2 linked regions of the Litorilinea aerophila genome follow. The main gene of each other region encodes a partner of the protein of the gene in region 2 in a complex. Links are inferred from orthologs where the notes say so. Each region holds a gene or a part of one and is shown on either strand. Other genes may lie near its edges. The genes, in order: uvrB and FKZ61_RS21695.

Region 1 (7,400 bases), on a different replicon or contig from region 2:
AAATCGTACGCGTAAGCCGGGTCGGTTACATCTGCAAAATGCCCGAAGCTTTGCTACAGCAAATGGCGTATGGGTGCTGCCGGGTTGCCCATGCCCATCTCAGACAGGCAGGCAGGTGCGGATGGGAAGCTGTGGGAAACCTCAGGGGAGGGGGATGCGGAGGGTCTGGCCGGCGTAGATGCGGTCGCTGCGCATGCCGTTGGCCGCCATGATGGCCTCCACCGTGGTGCCGTATTGCTGGGCGATGGAGAAGAGGGTCTCGCCCCGCCGGACCACGTGGATGGTGGTGTTGGGCGGGGTGACGGTGACGCCGGTGGCCGGCACGATGATCAGGCGCTGGCCGACGCGAATAGTGGTGCTGGTGAGGCCGTTGGCTGCCATGAGAGCCTCCACCGTGGTCCCGTACCGCCGGGCGATGGAGAAGAGGGTCTCGCCCGGCTGCACCACGTGGACCGTGGTCCCGGGCGGGACGGTGCCGGTGGGTGTGGCCGAGGCCGTGGGGGACGGCGTGGCGGTGGCCGTGTTGGTGGGCAGGGGCGTGACGGTGGGTGTCCAGGTGGGCGGTGACGCCGGGGCGGTGGTGTTGGTGGGCGAAGGGCCCGGCAGGGGTGTCACCGTGGGTGTGGGAGGGGCGGTCGGCGTGGGGGTGAGCGCTGCCGGCCCGGTGGGAGTGGCTGTGGGCGCGCCGACAGCCGCCGGGGTCAAGGCCGCCGCTGCCTCGACGCCATCCGGGTTGATGGCCAGGGCCATGCGAAAGTGCTCCTGGGCCTCGGCCGGATGGCCGGTCGCCTGGAGCTGGTATCCGAGCTGGAGGTAGGCCTCATACAACTGGGTGGAGAGGCCGGGGGAGTGGGGATCGATGAGCTGGAGCTGGCGCAGGAGGCGCACGGCCGTCCGCCAGTCGCCGGCCGCCGCCGCCGCCGATGCCTGCCGGGCCAGGGCGTCTCCAGTTTTGTACAGGACCAGGGCCGGATCCGCCAACGCTTGCAGGAGTCGCCGGGCTTCCTGGCCGTCCGGCCGCACAGAGAGGGCGCTTTCCAGGGCCAGACGGGCCTGCTCCCGGGAGCGATTCCAGAGGAGCCAGTAGCTTTGGTTGACGTAGGCCCGGTAGAGATCTTCCTGGACCAGGGCACTGTCCGGTTGAAGTACCTGGGCCTGTTTGAGCAGGGCGATGGCATCGTCCCAGCGGTTGGCCGCCCATACCTGACGCAGGGTGTCCCAGAGGGTGCTGACATCCGTTGTGCCCAGGGCCGCCGCCAGCTGGGGTTCACGGCCGCCGTGGGGGCTGCTCCAGACGGTCACATCCATGGTCAGCAGGGCCTGGCTGTCGGTGCCCTGGGTGATCGCCACATTGGAGATCACCACCCCGTCGCTGTTGCTCTCTTGGATGCGTCCCAGAAAGTCCAGCAGGTTCGAAAAGCTCCCCCGTACCTGCAGGCCAAAGACCCGTTCGGCGAAGAGTTCCTGAATGGCCGGGGTGGAGGCTGGTCGGGCCTCCACGGTGACAATGGTGACGCCGGCGCTGCGGGCGTAGGTGTAGAGCCGGTCCATGAGCTGGATGGCCTGGCTCTCAGAGAGGAGGCGGCCGGCCATCTCTTCTACCCGGGCCTGGACCGCGGCCAGCTTCTCTGCCAGCTCGACCGGCTGGCGAGCCCGCTCCTCCTTCAGGTGGGCCAGGGTCTCCTCCTGCTCTGTGAGCTGGGCGATCAGGCTCTGTCGTGTCTGAACCGCGGGCATCAGAACCAGGAGCAGAAAGACCAGGATGGCCAACAGCAGGAGCCCGGCGACAGCCAGGCCGGCCAGGGCCCAGGGGTTTTGTGCACTCCCGAGACGTTCTCGCCACTCCTCGATCATGGCAGCCTGGCCTTGACTTCCAGCAGGAGCTCGAATTCCACCCCCTGGAGAGGTGGTTGGGGAGTGGCAGCCGCTCCTGGCGTGGACGGGGAGGCGCTGTCGCCCTGGGGGGCCTCCTGCGCCTGGGCAATGCGCTGGCGGGCCACGTTGGCAAAAAGCCCCGACGCTTCCAACATAGTGGCATATTCGGAGACCAGCGCGGGGTCCGTGGCCTTGCCTGTGAGCAGGATGGTTCGGCCGTCCTGCTTGAGGGAGGTGAAGGAGATCTGCCGGCGGTCGTAGTTGGCGAGCACCGGCACCAGGGAAGGCCAGGGTAGATCCACCGTGCTGCTCAGGGCAGAGAGGCGGTCGATCAGCCCCTGGGTTTGGGTCAACTGTTGGGACAGGGTCAGGGTTTGAGCAGCGGGTGTGCTGGCCAGCAGGATCTCCTGCTCCACCCCCACCAGGGCATTTTCCAGCTGCACGACATGGCTACGGGTGCGGGACCAGGCCAGGATCAGGGCCAGCAGCAGAAACAGCAGGCTACAGGCCAACAGCCAGGCGATCAGGGCCCTGCGCCGTGCCGTGCCCTGGCTGGTTGGAAGCTGTTCTCCCGTCTGTCCGTATTGCTGCTCTGATAGCATGGCTCAGCGGCCTCTGGCGCTCCGTTCGCCCATGTGGGCGCAGGTGAACCTTGCTGTGGGGATTGTGACGATGACGCCAAAATGGGATGTGCCCGGCTGCATGGTACCATGAGGCCCATCCCCTGACAAGATCGTATGATTCGGCGCATTTGGGGATCTCTGTTTGCATGGCCGGGGACCCCTGGCGAGGCGGCCAGGGGCTGGACAAATCAGACGGCTGACAGTATACTATACGCAAGAACTTTTGTTCGAATTGGGCTCGGATGGGAGAGGGATCATGCCGCCATTTCAAGTTGTCAGCGACTTTCAACCTACGGGCGATCAGCCCCAGGCCATCGCCCGCCTGGCAGAGGGCATCCAGCGAGGGCTGAAACACCAGGTCTTGCTGGGCGTCACTGGCAGCGGCAAGACCTATACCATGGCCAAGGTCATTGAACAGGTGCAGAAGCCCACCCTGATCATCGCCCACAACAAGACCCTGGCCGCCCAGCTCTACAGCGAGATGCGGGAGTTCCTGCCCCAAAACGCGGTGGAGTACTTCGTCAGCTACTACGATTACTACCAGCCGGAGGCCTACATCCCCCGCAGCGATGTCTACATCGAGAAGGAGGCTGAGATCAACGAGGAGATCGACCGTCTGCGCCTGGCGGCCACCAGCGCCCTCTTCAGCCGTCGGGATGTGGTCATCGTCGCCTCGGTCTCCTGCATCTACGGCCTGGGCAGCCCCCAGGAGTACGGCCGGGGCGTCCTCCATCTGCGGGTGGGCGATATGGTTCGCCGTAACCAGATCCTCCGCCACCTGGTGGAGATCTACTACGAGCGCAACGACAGCACCTTGCAGCGGGGCCGCTTCCGGGTGCGGGGAGATGTGCTGGAAGTCCAGCCCGCCGACCGGGAGTTCGCCTACCGCATCAGCCTCTGGGGCGATGAGATCGAGCGTATCAGCGAAATCGACACCCTCACCGGTGAGATCCTGCGGGATCACCAGCAGGTGGACATCTTCCCGGCCAAGCATTTTGTGACGCCCCAGGAGCGCCTGGAAGAGGCCCTGGCCGATATCGCCCAGGAGCTGGAGGAGCAGGTCCGATATTTCGAGTCCCAGGGCAAATTCCTGGAAGCCCAGCGCATCCGCCAGCGTACCAACTACGACATGGAGATGCTGCGGGAAGTGGGCTACTGCAACGGCATCGAAAACTACAGCCGTCCCCTCTCCCAGCGGCCGCCCGGCAGCACGCCCTGGACCCTGCTGGACTACTTCCCGCCCGATTGGCTCCTGATCGTGGACGAGAGCCACATGACCATTCCCCAGATCCGGGGGATGTACAACGGCGACCGCTCCCGCAAGGAGGTGCTGGTGGAGTATGGCTTCCGCCTGCCCAGCGCGCTGGACAACCGGCCCCTCCGCTTCGAGGAGTTCGAGGAGCACGTCAACCAGGCCATCTATGTGAGCGCCACGCCGGGCCCCTACGAGCTGGAACGCGCGGAGCAGATCGTGGAGCAGGTGATCCGGCCCACCGGCCTGCTGGATCCGGTGGTCGAAGTGCGCCCCACCGAAGGGCAGATCGAGGACCTGATCCGGGAGATCAAACAGCGGGTGGCCAAAGGGCAGCGGGTGCTGGTCACCACCCTCACCAAGCGCATGGCCGAAGATCTGACCGAATACCTGGCCGAGCTGAACATCAAGGTCCACTACCTCCACAGCGAGATCCACACCATCGAGCGGGTGGAGATCCTGCGAGACCTGCGCCTGGGCGTCTACGACGTGGTGGTGGGCATCAACCTGTTGCGGGAGGGACTGGACCTGCCCGAAGTCTCCCTGGTGGCCATCCTGGATGCCGACAAGGAAGGCTTCCTGCGCAGCGAAAGCGCGTTGATCCAGACCATCGGGCGGGCCGCGCGCCACGTGGAGGGCAAGGCCATCCTCTACGCCGACAAGATGACCGACGCCATGCGTGCGGCCATCGCCGAGACCAACCGTCGCCGGGAGATCCAGGCCCGCTACAACCAGGAACACCACATCACGCCCCAGAGCATCGTCAAAAGCATTCGGGACCTCACCGACCGGGTGAAGGTGATGGCCGAGTCCAGGCCCACTTACGACAGCGACGGCGAGGAGACTCCGCCCATCCGTGCGGCCGATCTGCCCAAGGATGAGCTGGCCCGCCTGATCAAGCAGTTGGAGAAGGAGATGAAAGAAGCCGCCCAGGCCCTGGAGTTTGAGCGGGCGGCTGCCCTGCGGGATCAGCTGATCGAACTGCGGGCCATCGAGGTCGAGGAGAAACTCCAGAAACGGCTGCAGAAGGCATGAGCGGCCGGCCATCCTGATCCAGGGCTACGGCATCCCCGGGACACCGGCGTCAAGAAGCTCAACCGGTTTTTACCCGGTGACACCCGCCGCCTGGAGCGTGCATTGGCCATGGATGGGCTGACCCTGGCCGGGCTGGTGCGGGCACACCTGGCGTTGGCTACCCTGGTGCAGGAACATGGGCGGATCATCGCTGTGTGCCACGGCTTTGCCTACCCTGAAGCGCTGGAGGCCGCGGTGATGCAATATGTGGCCCACAAGTTGACGGCCCTTGACATACCCCTGGACGACGGCCTGTAGGCCATTGGTAACCCGTCCGGGACGGCAACGAAGTAAGCAGACAGAGCGAAACCATGACCCTACCTACAGAAATCGCGGCCAACGGCCACATCGGCCAGATTCGAGAAACCGACATCGTCGGCGAGATGCAGAGTGCCTACCTGGATTACGCCATGAGCGTGATCGTGGCCCGGGCCCTGCCCGACGTGCGGGACGGCCTCAAGCCGGTGCATCGCCGCATCCTCTATGCCATGTACCGGGACCTGGGCCTGACCCACGACAAGCCCCACAAGAAGAGCGCCCGCATCGTCGGTGAAGTGTTGGGTAAATATCACCCCCACGGCGACAGCGCGGTCTACGACGCCATGGTGCGCATGGCCCAGGACTTCAGCCTGCGCTACCCCCTCATCGACGGCCAGGGCAACTTCGGCAGCATCGACGGCGACAACGCGGCCGCCATGCGCTACACCGAGGCCCGGCTGGCCGAGATCAGCAACCTCATGGTGGCCGACCTGGAGAAGGACACGGTCGACTGGCACGATAATTTCGACAACTCCCTGCTGGAGCCGGACATCCTGCCCGCCACCCTGCCCAACCTCCTGGTCAACGGCGCCAGCGGCATCGCCGTGGGCATGGCCACCAACATCCCGCCCCACAACCTGCGGGAAGTGATCGACGCCCTGGCCTACATGATCGACCACTATGACCGGGTCGACGAGATGGGCGTCGATGAACTCCTCCAGTTCATCCAGGGGCCGGACTTCCCCACGGGCGGCATCCTCTACCGCTACCGCCAGGACACCAAGGGCGAGGAGAACCTGGACGTCATCGCCCAGGGTTACTCCGTCGGCAAGGCCCGGCTGGTGGTCCAGGCCAAGGCCCACTTCGAGGAAATGAGCCGGGGCCGCAGCCGCATCGTCGTCACCGAGCTCCCCTACCAGACCAACAAGGTGAGCCTGCTGGAGCGGATCGCCAGCCTGGTGCGGGATGGCAAGCTGGAGGGCATCACCGACCTGCGGGATGAGAGCGACCGCACGGGCATGCGCATCGTCATCGAGCTCACCCGCAACGCCGACCCCAAGGACGTGCTGGCGGACCTGTTCAAGTACACCCCCCTCCAGCAGACCTTCGGCATGCAGATGCTGGCCCTGGTGGATGGAGAGCCCCGTACCCTGAGCCTGAAGCGGATGCTCCATCTCTTCATCCAGCACCGCCAGGAGATCGTGCGCCGCCGCTCCGAGTATGACCTGGCCCGGGCCCGGGAGCGGGCCCACATCCTGGAAGGGCTCCTGCGCGCCCTGGACATCCTGGACGAGGTTATCGACACCATCCGGCGTAGCCGCAGCGTCGAGACGGCCCGCAACAACCTGGTGAAAAACTTTGGCTTCACCGTCACCCAGGCCCAGGCCATCCTGGACATGCAGCTTCGCCGCCTGGCCGCGCTGGAACGGCGCCGCCTTCAGGACGAATACAAGGAACTCCAGCAGCGCATCCGCTACCTGGAGGAGCTGCTGGCCGACCTGGGCAAGATGCTGGCCGTGATCAAGGAGGAGCTGCTGGCCATCCGGGAAAAGTACGGCGACGAACGGCGCACCCAGATCGTGGACCGCACCAAGGGCACCCTGACCTCCACCGACCTGCTGCCCGAACAGGATGTCTGGATCTCGGTGAGCGCGGGCGGTGAGCTGCGCCGGCAGGATGTCTCCAGCCTGAGCGCCACCACCCTGCGCCAGATCGGCAAGGGCAGCGAGGTGGCCCTGCTCACGGCCAACACCCGGGACTTCCTCTACCTGTTCAGCAAGGACGGCCGCTGTCGGCGGGTGGCGGTCCACGAACTGCCGTCCGACGGCAGCGGCCGGCACCTGGCCGAGCTCACCGACTTCACCCGCCGGGACGAGATCACCGCGGCGGTGGCTCTGCCCCGGCTGGAAGGCGAGGAAGCGCCGCCGGGTTACCTCTTCCTGGTGACCGAACAGGGCGTGGTCAAGCGGGTCACCCTGGCGGATTTCCTGGCCGCCGCGGCCTCGGACCCCACGGTGATCAACGTGGACGACAAAGACCGGCTCGGCTGGGTCTTGTTGACCCGGGGCAACCAGGAGGTGATCCTGGTCACAGCCGGGGGGCAGTCCATTCGCTTCAACGAGGAGGATGTGCGCAGCATGGGGCTGGCCGCGGGGGGTGTCGGCGGCATCAAGCTGAAGAAGGGCGATCGGGTCATCCACGCCGCGGTGGTCGAACCCGAGGGCGAACTGGTCACCGTGACCGAGATGGGCTACGCCAAGCGCACACCCCTGGACCAGTACAGCAGCCAGGGGCGCTACGGCGGCGGCATCGTCACC
Region 2 (7,525 bases):
CCCCTTCGTGGGCCAGGCCATAATCGTCGTCTGGATGCACCTGCACCGAGAGCCAGCGGTTGGCATCCAACAACTTGATGAGCAGCGGGAAGCGTCCCTGGGCCAGCGCGGCGCGGTTGCGGCTGCCCACCAATGCTTCGCCCAGGCGCTCCTGCACCGCGGGCAAGGTCAGGCCGGCCAGGGGGCCCCGGTTGACGGTGCTGGAGCCGTTGGGGTGGGCGGCGATCTCCCAGCTTTCGGCCACAATGCCATCCGGCAGTTGACGGCCCAGGCGGGTGGCCAGGTTTCGGCCGCCCCAGGGATAATCTTTGAAGACCGGATCGAAGGTCAAGGGATAGATGGATTGCGACGATAGACTCATCCGTTTCCTCCGTTGGGTCGGGGATGGAGATGTGAGTGGTGCCTGGGGTGCTACACCCGTGGATGGGTAGACGCTAGCCGGCGGCGCCAGGCCCGCCACGCCACCCGCAGCCACCTGACCAGGCTATTCTGGCGACGCGGTGGCGGGGGCTCCGGTTCCGGGAAGGGAGGCAGGTCCAGCATCTTGCGCCAGGCGTAGATGCCGATCAGCTTGAGGGAGGCTGTCACCGGTGCGGCCAGCACCGCGCCCAGCAGGCCGGCCAGAGATGTGCCCATGAGCACGCTGATCATGACTACCAGGGGGTGCAGGTCCAGGGCGTCCCCCACGATGCGGGGGACCAGCACGTTGTTTTCCACCTGTTGGATCACGATCATCACGCCCAAAACCAGGAGGCCGTAGTAGACCGGCGAAAGGCCCAGGTAGTTGTCCCCCTGGAAAAGGGCGACCAACACCGCCACCACGGCGCTGGTCACCGGCCCGATCACGGGCAGAAATTCCAACAGGCCGGCCAACACTCCCAGGCCCAGGGCGTAGCTCACCCCCAGGAGGCCCAGGCTTACGCTCACCACGATGCCGATCACCAGGGCCAGCAGCACCTGACCCCGCAGGTAGGCATCCCAGATGCGCCCAATCTCCCGCATGAGCCGTTCCACGTCGTGACGGTAGCCCGGCTGCTGGGCGATCTCACTGATGGCCGCAGCAAAGCGGGGCGCATCGTTGGAGATGTAGATGGAGAGGATAAAGACCAGGAAACCGACCCCCACCGTGTTGACCGTGGCCTGCACGGCCTGGGCCATGAGCAGCCCGCCCCGGCTCACCACCGACTGAATGGCGGACCGGGCCTGGTTGGCCAGCTCCGCCCAGTCCAGGCCGGGCAGTACCGTGTCCAGGCTCCACTGGTATGGGCCAATGGTGATGGTGCGGCTGCTCCACTCCTGCAACATAGCCTGGCCCTGGTCCACCAGGCGCGGGATCAGCTCGGGCAGGACGCGGCTGAGCTTCACCACCTGATCCACCACCACAAAGCCCAACAGCACGCCCCCACCGATCCAGAACAGGAGCAGGGCACCGTAGACCAGGAAGACGCTCTGCCCCCGGGACAGGCGGGTGTGGGAGGTCAGCCAGGTGATGAGGGGGTTGAGGAGATAGGCCAGGATGGCCGCCATGATCAACGGCGGCAGCAGGGACTGAAAACGCCAGATGATCAGCGCCAGCAAGATCAGGGCCACGCTGGCCACAATGGCTTTGGTGGTGGTGCTCCAGGGAGGCGACTGGGAAGGCTGCTCGGCCATGGGGATCGCTTCAGAGTTTTTCCAGGCCGGCCAGGGAAGCCAGCAATTTCTTGACGCCGATCCCCGGGAAGGCCACGGTGACCTCTTCATCGTCGCCCACCCGGGTGCTTTCAATCACCGTGCCCACGCCAAAGCGGGCATGGCGCACGCTGTCCCGCCGTTTGAATTGGGTCTCGGCTTCCGCTGACCGGGCGGAAGGGCGTTGGATGCGGGGGGCAGGGCCCGAAGGGCCGGGAGACCAGTAGGTGGCCGCGGCCGCTTCTCGCCGCCGACCATCGCCCGGGGCACGCTGCCCTCTGGCAGCACCCGCGCGCGGTTGACGTTCGGGCCCGGCATCCCACCGGGTTGCCCGCTCGTAGGCGGCAGCACGGCGGCTCTGCCGGTCCACCATGCCCCGAAGCAGGTGGGGGGGAATCTCCTGCAGAAAGCGGCTGGGGGTCTGGACTTCGCTGCCGCCCCACAGGCTGCGGCGGAAGGCGTGGACCAGGTAGAGCCGGCGCTTGGCCCGGGTGATGCCCACGTAGCAGAGGCGGCGCTCTTCGTCCATATCCTCGGGGTCCTCGCTTTCCAGGCTGCGGCTGTGGGGCAGGATGCCATCCTCCATGCCCACGATGAAGACCACCGGGAACTCCAGCCCTTTGGCCGTGTGGAGGGTCATCAGGGTAACCGCACCGCCGGGGCTGCCGTCATCGGCCGCGTCCAGTTGATCCTGGTCGCTGACCAGGCTGATCTCTTCCAGGAAGAGGGACAGGGGAGTGGTCTCGGGCGGGATACCGTCGGCAGTGACCATGCCCTGGGTGTAGTGCACAGCCACGCTCCGCAGCTCCTGGAGGTTGGCAAAGCGCTCCTCGCCCTCGTCGGTGCCATCCCGCAGCGCGGCCACGTATCCCGATTCCTGGAGCACCGCGTCCAGGAGCTCGGCCACGCTGGCATAGTGGCCCTGCTGGTTGCGCCGGATCCACCCTTCCAGCAGGCTGGCAAATTCCACCAGGGCATTCTCGGCCCGTTTGCCCAGGGGAGGGGCCTTGTAGGCCACGCGGGGCAAGGCGATCCCCATCACCCGGGAGACATACTCGGGCCCGTGGTGGAGGATCTGGAGGGCCACATATTCGCTCACGCCCAGGTCTGCGGCCCAGTCCTTGAGCGCGGCGTAGGTCTTGACGCCGATGCCCCGGGGCGGCTCGTTGATGACCCGGTCCAGGGAGACGGTGTCGGCAGGGTTGTGGACCAGGCGCAGGTAGGCCAGGGCGTCCTTGATCTCCTTCCGTTCGTAGAAGCGGGTGGCGCCGATGAGCCGGTACTTGAGCTGCCGGCCCACGAAGGCTTCCTCCAGGGCGCGGCTCTGGGCGTTGGTCCGATACATGACCGCGATGTCCCCCAGCTCGAAGGCCCGCACGCCAGGAGGGCCCGCCACCAGACGCTCGATCTCGTCGCAGACGTAGGCCGCCTCTTCCACCTCGTTGTAGGCTTCGTAGACGGTCACGGCCACGCCCTGGCCGTTCTCGGTGAAGAGCTGTTTGGGGGTGCGGTTGCGGTTGTGGGCGATGACCGCGTTGGCCACATCCAGGATGGTCTGGGTGCTGCGGTAGTTCTGCTCCAGCATCACCACCCGGGCTTCGGGGTAATCCTCCCGGAAGCGCATGACGTTGCGGTAATCGGCCCCCCGGAAGCGGTAGATGGACTGATCCTCGTCGCCGACGACGAAGAGGTTCCGCTTTCCCTCCGGTTCGTTCACCAGCAGCCGCAAGAGCTCATACTGGGCCGTGTTGGTGTCCTGGAATTCGTCCACCAGCAGATACTGCCACTTGCGCTGGTACTTGATGCGCAGATCCTCCCGGCTGCGCAGGAGGAGGACGACCTTCATGAGCAGGTCGTCGAAGTCCATGGCGTTGTTGAGCTGGAGGGCCTCCTGGTAACGGGTGTAGACCCGGCCGGCGATCTCTTCGAAGTAGCTGGCCGTTTGCAACCCGTCAGGGGTGATCAGCTCGTTCTTTTGGCGGCTGATGAAGACGCGGATGGCCTGGGGGCTGTAGCGCTTTTCGTCCAGGTTCATCTCCCGCAGCACGGCCCGCACCAGGGCGAGCTGATCCGCGCTGTCGTAGATGAGCCAGTTGCGCTGATAGCCGATGGCCTCGGTCTCCACCCGCAACACCCGCGCGCAGATGCTGTGGAAGGTGCCGATGGTGAGGCCGCCCAGGCGGGAAGGGCCGCCGGGCAGGGGTGGCCCGAACTTCTCTGCCAGGAGCGCCTCCACCCGTTCCCGCATCTCCCGCGCGGCTTTGTTGGTGAAGGTCACCGCCAGGATGTTCCAGGGCGCGATGCCTGCCTCTTCCAGCAGGTAGGCGATGCGCCGGGTGAGGACCCGGGTCTTGCCGGAGCCAGGCCCGGCCAGCACCAGGACAGGGCCATGTACGGTCCGCACCGCTTCAGCCTGCTGGGGATTCAGATCGGTCAGGATGTCTACCATGATGGTTCGTTTCTGGCAACAGTATGCTGGTGCGTAGGGACGACGTCGGCCGCCTATTTGTCGCCTATTCGTCGCCGTGCAACAGGCGCAGATAACTCTCGTAGCGCTCCCGTCGAATCTTGCCCGCCTCCACCGCGGCCCGGACCGCACAGCCCGGCTCGTGGTCGTGGGTGCAGTTGGGATAGCGACAATCGTTGACGAAAGGCTTGATATCCACAAAATAGAAACCCAGATCGGCCGGGTCGATCTCGTAGAGGCCCAGTTCCCGGATGCCAGGCGTATCAGCCACAAAGGTCCGTCGGCCGAAGGGCAGATGAAAGAGCTGGGCGGCCCGGGTGGTGTGGCGGCCCTTGTCCAGAAAGTCCCGCAGGTCGCCGGTCCGCAAATTCAGGTCCGGGTGGATGGCGTTGAGCAGGCTGCTCTTGCCCACGCCGCTGGGACCGGTCACCACCGTGATGCGGTCCAGGAGCAGGTCCCGGAGCTCGTCGATGCCGGCCCGGGTGACGGCGCTGGCGTAGATGACCCGGTAGCCGATCTCTTCGTAGGGCTGGAAGAGGGACCGGGCCTGCGCTTCGCCGGTGAGATCGATCTTGTTGGCGCAGATGATGGCGGGCAGCTCGTTGGCCTCCGCGATGACCAGGAAGCGATCCAGCATGCGCAGGTGGGGCTCGGGCTGGGCCACGGCGAAGACCACCAGGGCCTGATCCGGGTTGGCCAGGATCACGTCCTCGGCGGGGACCGTGGTGCCGGGCTGTTGGCGGCTGAGGACGCTGTGGCGCTCTTCGATGCGCTCGATCCAGCCCCGGCCCTTGCCGTGGGGCATCACCCACACCCGGTCGCCCACGGCCACCAGGGTATCCCGCCCCTTCTCCAGCAGGAGCCGCCCCCGCACTTCACAGAGCAATACTGTGTCGCCGGCCCTGCCATCCTGGGTTCCGCTCTGGGCTGCCTCGTCCGGGGCGTCCAGCAGCACGTCGTAGTGGTGGCCCCGGGCACGAATCACAATGCCCGGCAGCAGGTTCGCGGATGCCTTCTTGGGCTTGGGCTTACGCCCCCGCCGCGGCTCCTCCGCCAGGGACTCAAACTCGGCCTCGAACTCTTCGTATTCGTAGGTTGGCTCGTACTTCCGTCTGGCCAAATCACCATCCTCCCAAGGGAGATTCCAGTCTCCACAGCCCACAGGCTGCCGTCCGTCCACTGCAGGGCAGCCTGCCACAGGCAGTGTATCAGGAGGGCCTATCCCTGTCAATGCTTTCTGGCTGGCCATCCAGCTGGCAACAGGGAAAGGAAGTGTGCCTGCCACAGAGGGTCGGCAATGAACCTTGCCAGGCCAGGCCAAAGTCGGCCAGCAGCGCCACCAGGTCGGCCAGGGGCAGTCCGATGACGCCAGAGACGCAGCCCTCCACCCGGGATGCCGGGGCAAAGGTGGGGTGCTGGATGGCATAGGCCCCGGCCTTGTCCAGGGGATCGCCGCTGGCCACATAGGCCCGGATCTCCGCGTCGCTGTAATGGCGCATGTGGACGGTGGTGGAGTTGACCCGGGTCCGCTGCTGGCCGTCGTCCAGGCGCAGGACGCTGACTCCGCTGTGGACCTGATGGGGCCGGCCCCGCAGGGTTCGCAACATGCGGGTTGCGTCCGCCTCGTCCTCGGGCTTCCCCAACAGGACATCGCCCAGGGCCACCACCGTGTCCGCGGCTACCACCAGGGTCGCGGCGTTGGGCTGGGGGCGGCCCATCTCCCGGCATTGGCGAGCCACCGCCTGGGCCTTGGCTTCGGCCAGACGCCGGGCCAGCTCCACGGGCGCTTCGCCGGGCAGGGGCGTCTCGTCGATGTCCGCCGCCAAGACAGTAAACTGGAACCCCAGCTCGGCCAGAAACTGGCGGCGTCTGGGGCTGGCGGAGGCCAGGATCAACTGGATGTCGGTTTCATTGGTTTCGTTCGTCAAGGCGTGACCATCCTGTTGCCGAAAGTTCCGTCTCCACGAAAAGCGGGCCATCGCCCGTCTGAGAGGGCAATGGCCAGGGGCCATTGTAGGGCGAATCCAGGCCAGGGTCCAAATGCAGGGAGAAACGGAATTGCCCCTGGCCATGAAGAGGTTGCGGCGCGAAAAGGCCGCCAGGGTGGAGTTACCCGCCCCGACGGCCTTTTACCATCCATGGATGAAATCCTGCCCCAGGTTGACGATGGGCCTGACCGGGCAATTCAGGTGCAAAGCCCTGCCCCCTCCCAGCCTAGCCATCCACCACGAAGAACTGTTCCGGATTGTAAGGAGCCGGCGTCGGATAGATCCAGGAGTTGGGGATCACATCCGCAGTGTTGCGCATGCGGTTGGTTACCACGCCAAAGGCATTGGGCTCCAACACGGTGCCAATGCAGTAAAACTCGTCGGCGGCAATGTCCAGGATCTGCATCATCAGGTTGAACTGTTCCTGGTCGTCCGCGGTGCGGCCGATGGCATCGTAGAGCTCATAGGCCCGCTTGACCGCCTCGGGCGGTTCCTCGGCCAGCTCCGGGTTGCTCCCGTTGTACCACCAGGCCCACGCCTTGGCATACATGGAGTTGTTGTTCATGGGAAGGTAGTAACGGGCATCCAGGATCACCGCGTCGCCGCTGCCGCCACCGAAACGATGGGCCGAGGCGTGGAAGTCCAGCCCCTCGCCGCGACAGCGTTCCTCCCAGAGGGAGCGCTCCATGGTCTTGACGATCATCTCGACGCCGACCACTTCCCAGTGTCGCCGGATCAGCTCCAGGGCGTCCACGTAGGTGGTGCGAGCCACGTCGATCTCCATAATAAAGGAAATGCGGTTGCCGTCGGGACCAATCCGGAAACCGGCAGAATCCCGCTGGGTCCAGCCGGTTTTGTCCAGGTACTCGTTGGCCAGGTCCACATCATACTCGGTGTACTGCTTGGCCAGCCGCTCGTGGTGGAAGCGGGACTCCGGCCTGGGCGCGGCCTGCCAGGGTTCGCCTTGACCGATGTGCACCACGTCGATGATCTCCTGGCGGTTGATGGCGTGAGAGAGGCCGATGCGGAAGTCTTTATTGCGGAAGATCTCCCGCTTGACCGGGTCCGTGCAGTTCAGGTTGAACTGGATGATCATCTCGTTGACAGTGGTGGGCGTCAGATCGTAGAAGTGGTAGCCGCCCTGTTCCATGTTGTCAAAGAGGACGGCTTTGTTTTTGGGCGCAGAGATGAAGCGTTCCTGATAGTCCAGCTCGCCGTTGAGGGCCTTGAGCACCAGCACCTCCACATCCGAAACGATGTCCACCACATAGCGGTCAATGTACGGAAGTTGTTGGCCCTCGGCATCCACCTTCCAGAAATACGGGTTCCGTTCCAGCTCCACCCGGGCCGTGGCCTCGCCCAGGCTATTTTTGAAGAGCCAGGGGCGCAACACGGGCAG

The links.
Region 1: the proteins of FKZ61_RS21695 (region 2) and uvrB are in contact, whole or in part, in a crystal structure (PDB 7EGT), measured with the Thermus thermophilus proteins. The link is inferred for Litorilinea aerophila from one-to-one orthologs. Residues at the interface, in WP_096412145.1 of Thermus thermophilus: His654, Arg656, Phe657, Gln666, Asp668, Glu669, Lys680, Arg681, Leu682, Ser683, Lys685, Tyr686, Ala687; in WP_096411307.1 of Thermus thermophilus: Glu23, Leu25, Arg26, Asp27, Gly28, Glu29, Arg30, Phe31, Arg55, Glu326, Asp327, Phe328, Glu379, Ser382, Gln383, His398, Gly400, Arg401.

What each region holds. Positions count from the first base shown.
Region 1 is NZ_VIGC02000019.1:75,530-82,929, forward strand. The notes cover bases 2,271-5,269. They hold uvrB (excinuclease ABC subunit UvrB), read left to right. Parts: upstream 2,271-2,754; coding sequence 2,755-4,785; downstream 4,786-5,269. Other genes in these bases: FKZ61_RS14900 (PilN domain-containing protein), read right to left, coding at 2,271-2,477; FKZ61_RS14910 (hypothetical protein), read left to right, coding at 4,894-5,082; gyrA (DNA gyrase subunit A), read left to right, coding at 5,136-5,269. In the rest of the region: FKZ61_RS14895 (LysM peptidoglycan-binding domain-containing protein), read right to left, coding at 142-1,854; more of FKZ61_RS14900, read right to left, coding at 1,851-2,270; more of gyrA, read left to right, coding at 5,270-7,400. UniProt on the Escherichia coli protein: The UvrABC repair system catalyzes the recognition and processing of DNA lesions. A damage recognition complex composed of 2 UvrA and 2 UvrB subunits scans DNA for abnormalities.
Region 2 is NZ_VIGC02000041.1:12,066-19,590, reverse strand. The notes cover bases 1,393-4,516. They hold FKZ61_RS21695 (ATP-dependent helicase), read right to left. Parts: upstream 4,121-4,516; coding sequence 1,664-4,120; downstream 1,393-1,663. Other genes in these bases: rsgA (ribosome small subunit-dependent GTPase A), read right to left, coding at 4,185-4,516; FKZ61_RS21700 (AI-2E family transporter), read right to left, coding at 1,393-1,653. In the rest of the region: FKZ61_RS21705 (type I phosphomannose isomerase catalytic subunit), read right to left, coding at 1-361; more of FKZ61_RS21700, read right to left, coding at 412-1,392; more of rsgA, read right to left, coding at 4,517-5,258; FKZ61_RS21685 (Maf family protein), read right to left, coding at 5,347-6,066; FKZ61_RS21680 (ABC transporter substrate-binding protein), read right to left, coding at 6,353-7,525. UniProt on the Escherichia coli protein: A helicase with DNA-dependent ATPase activity. Unwinds DNA duplexes with 3'-5' polarity. Translocates on single-stranded DNA with 3'-5' polarity. Initiates unwinding more efficiently from a nicked substrate than double-stranded DNA.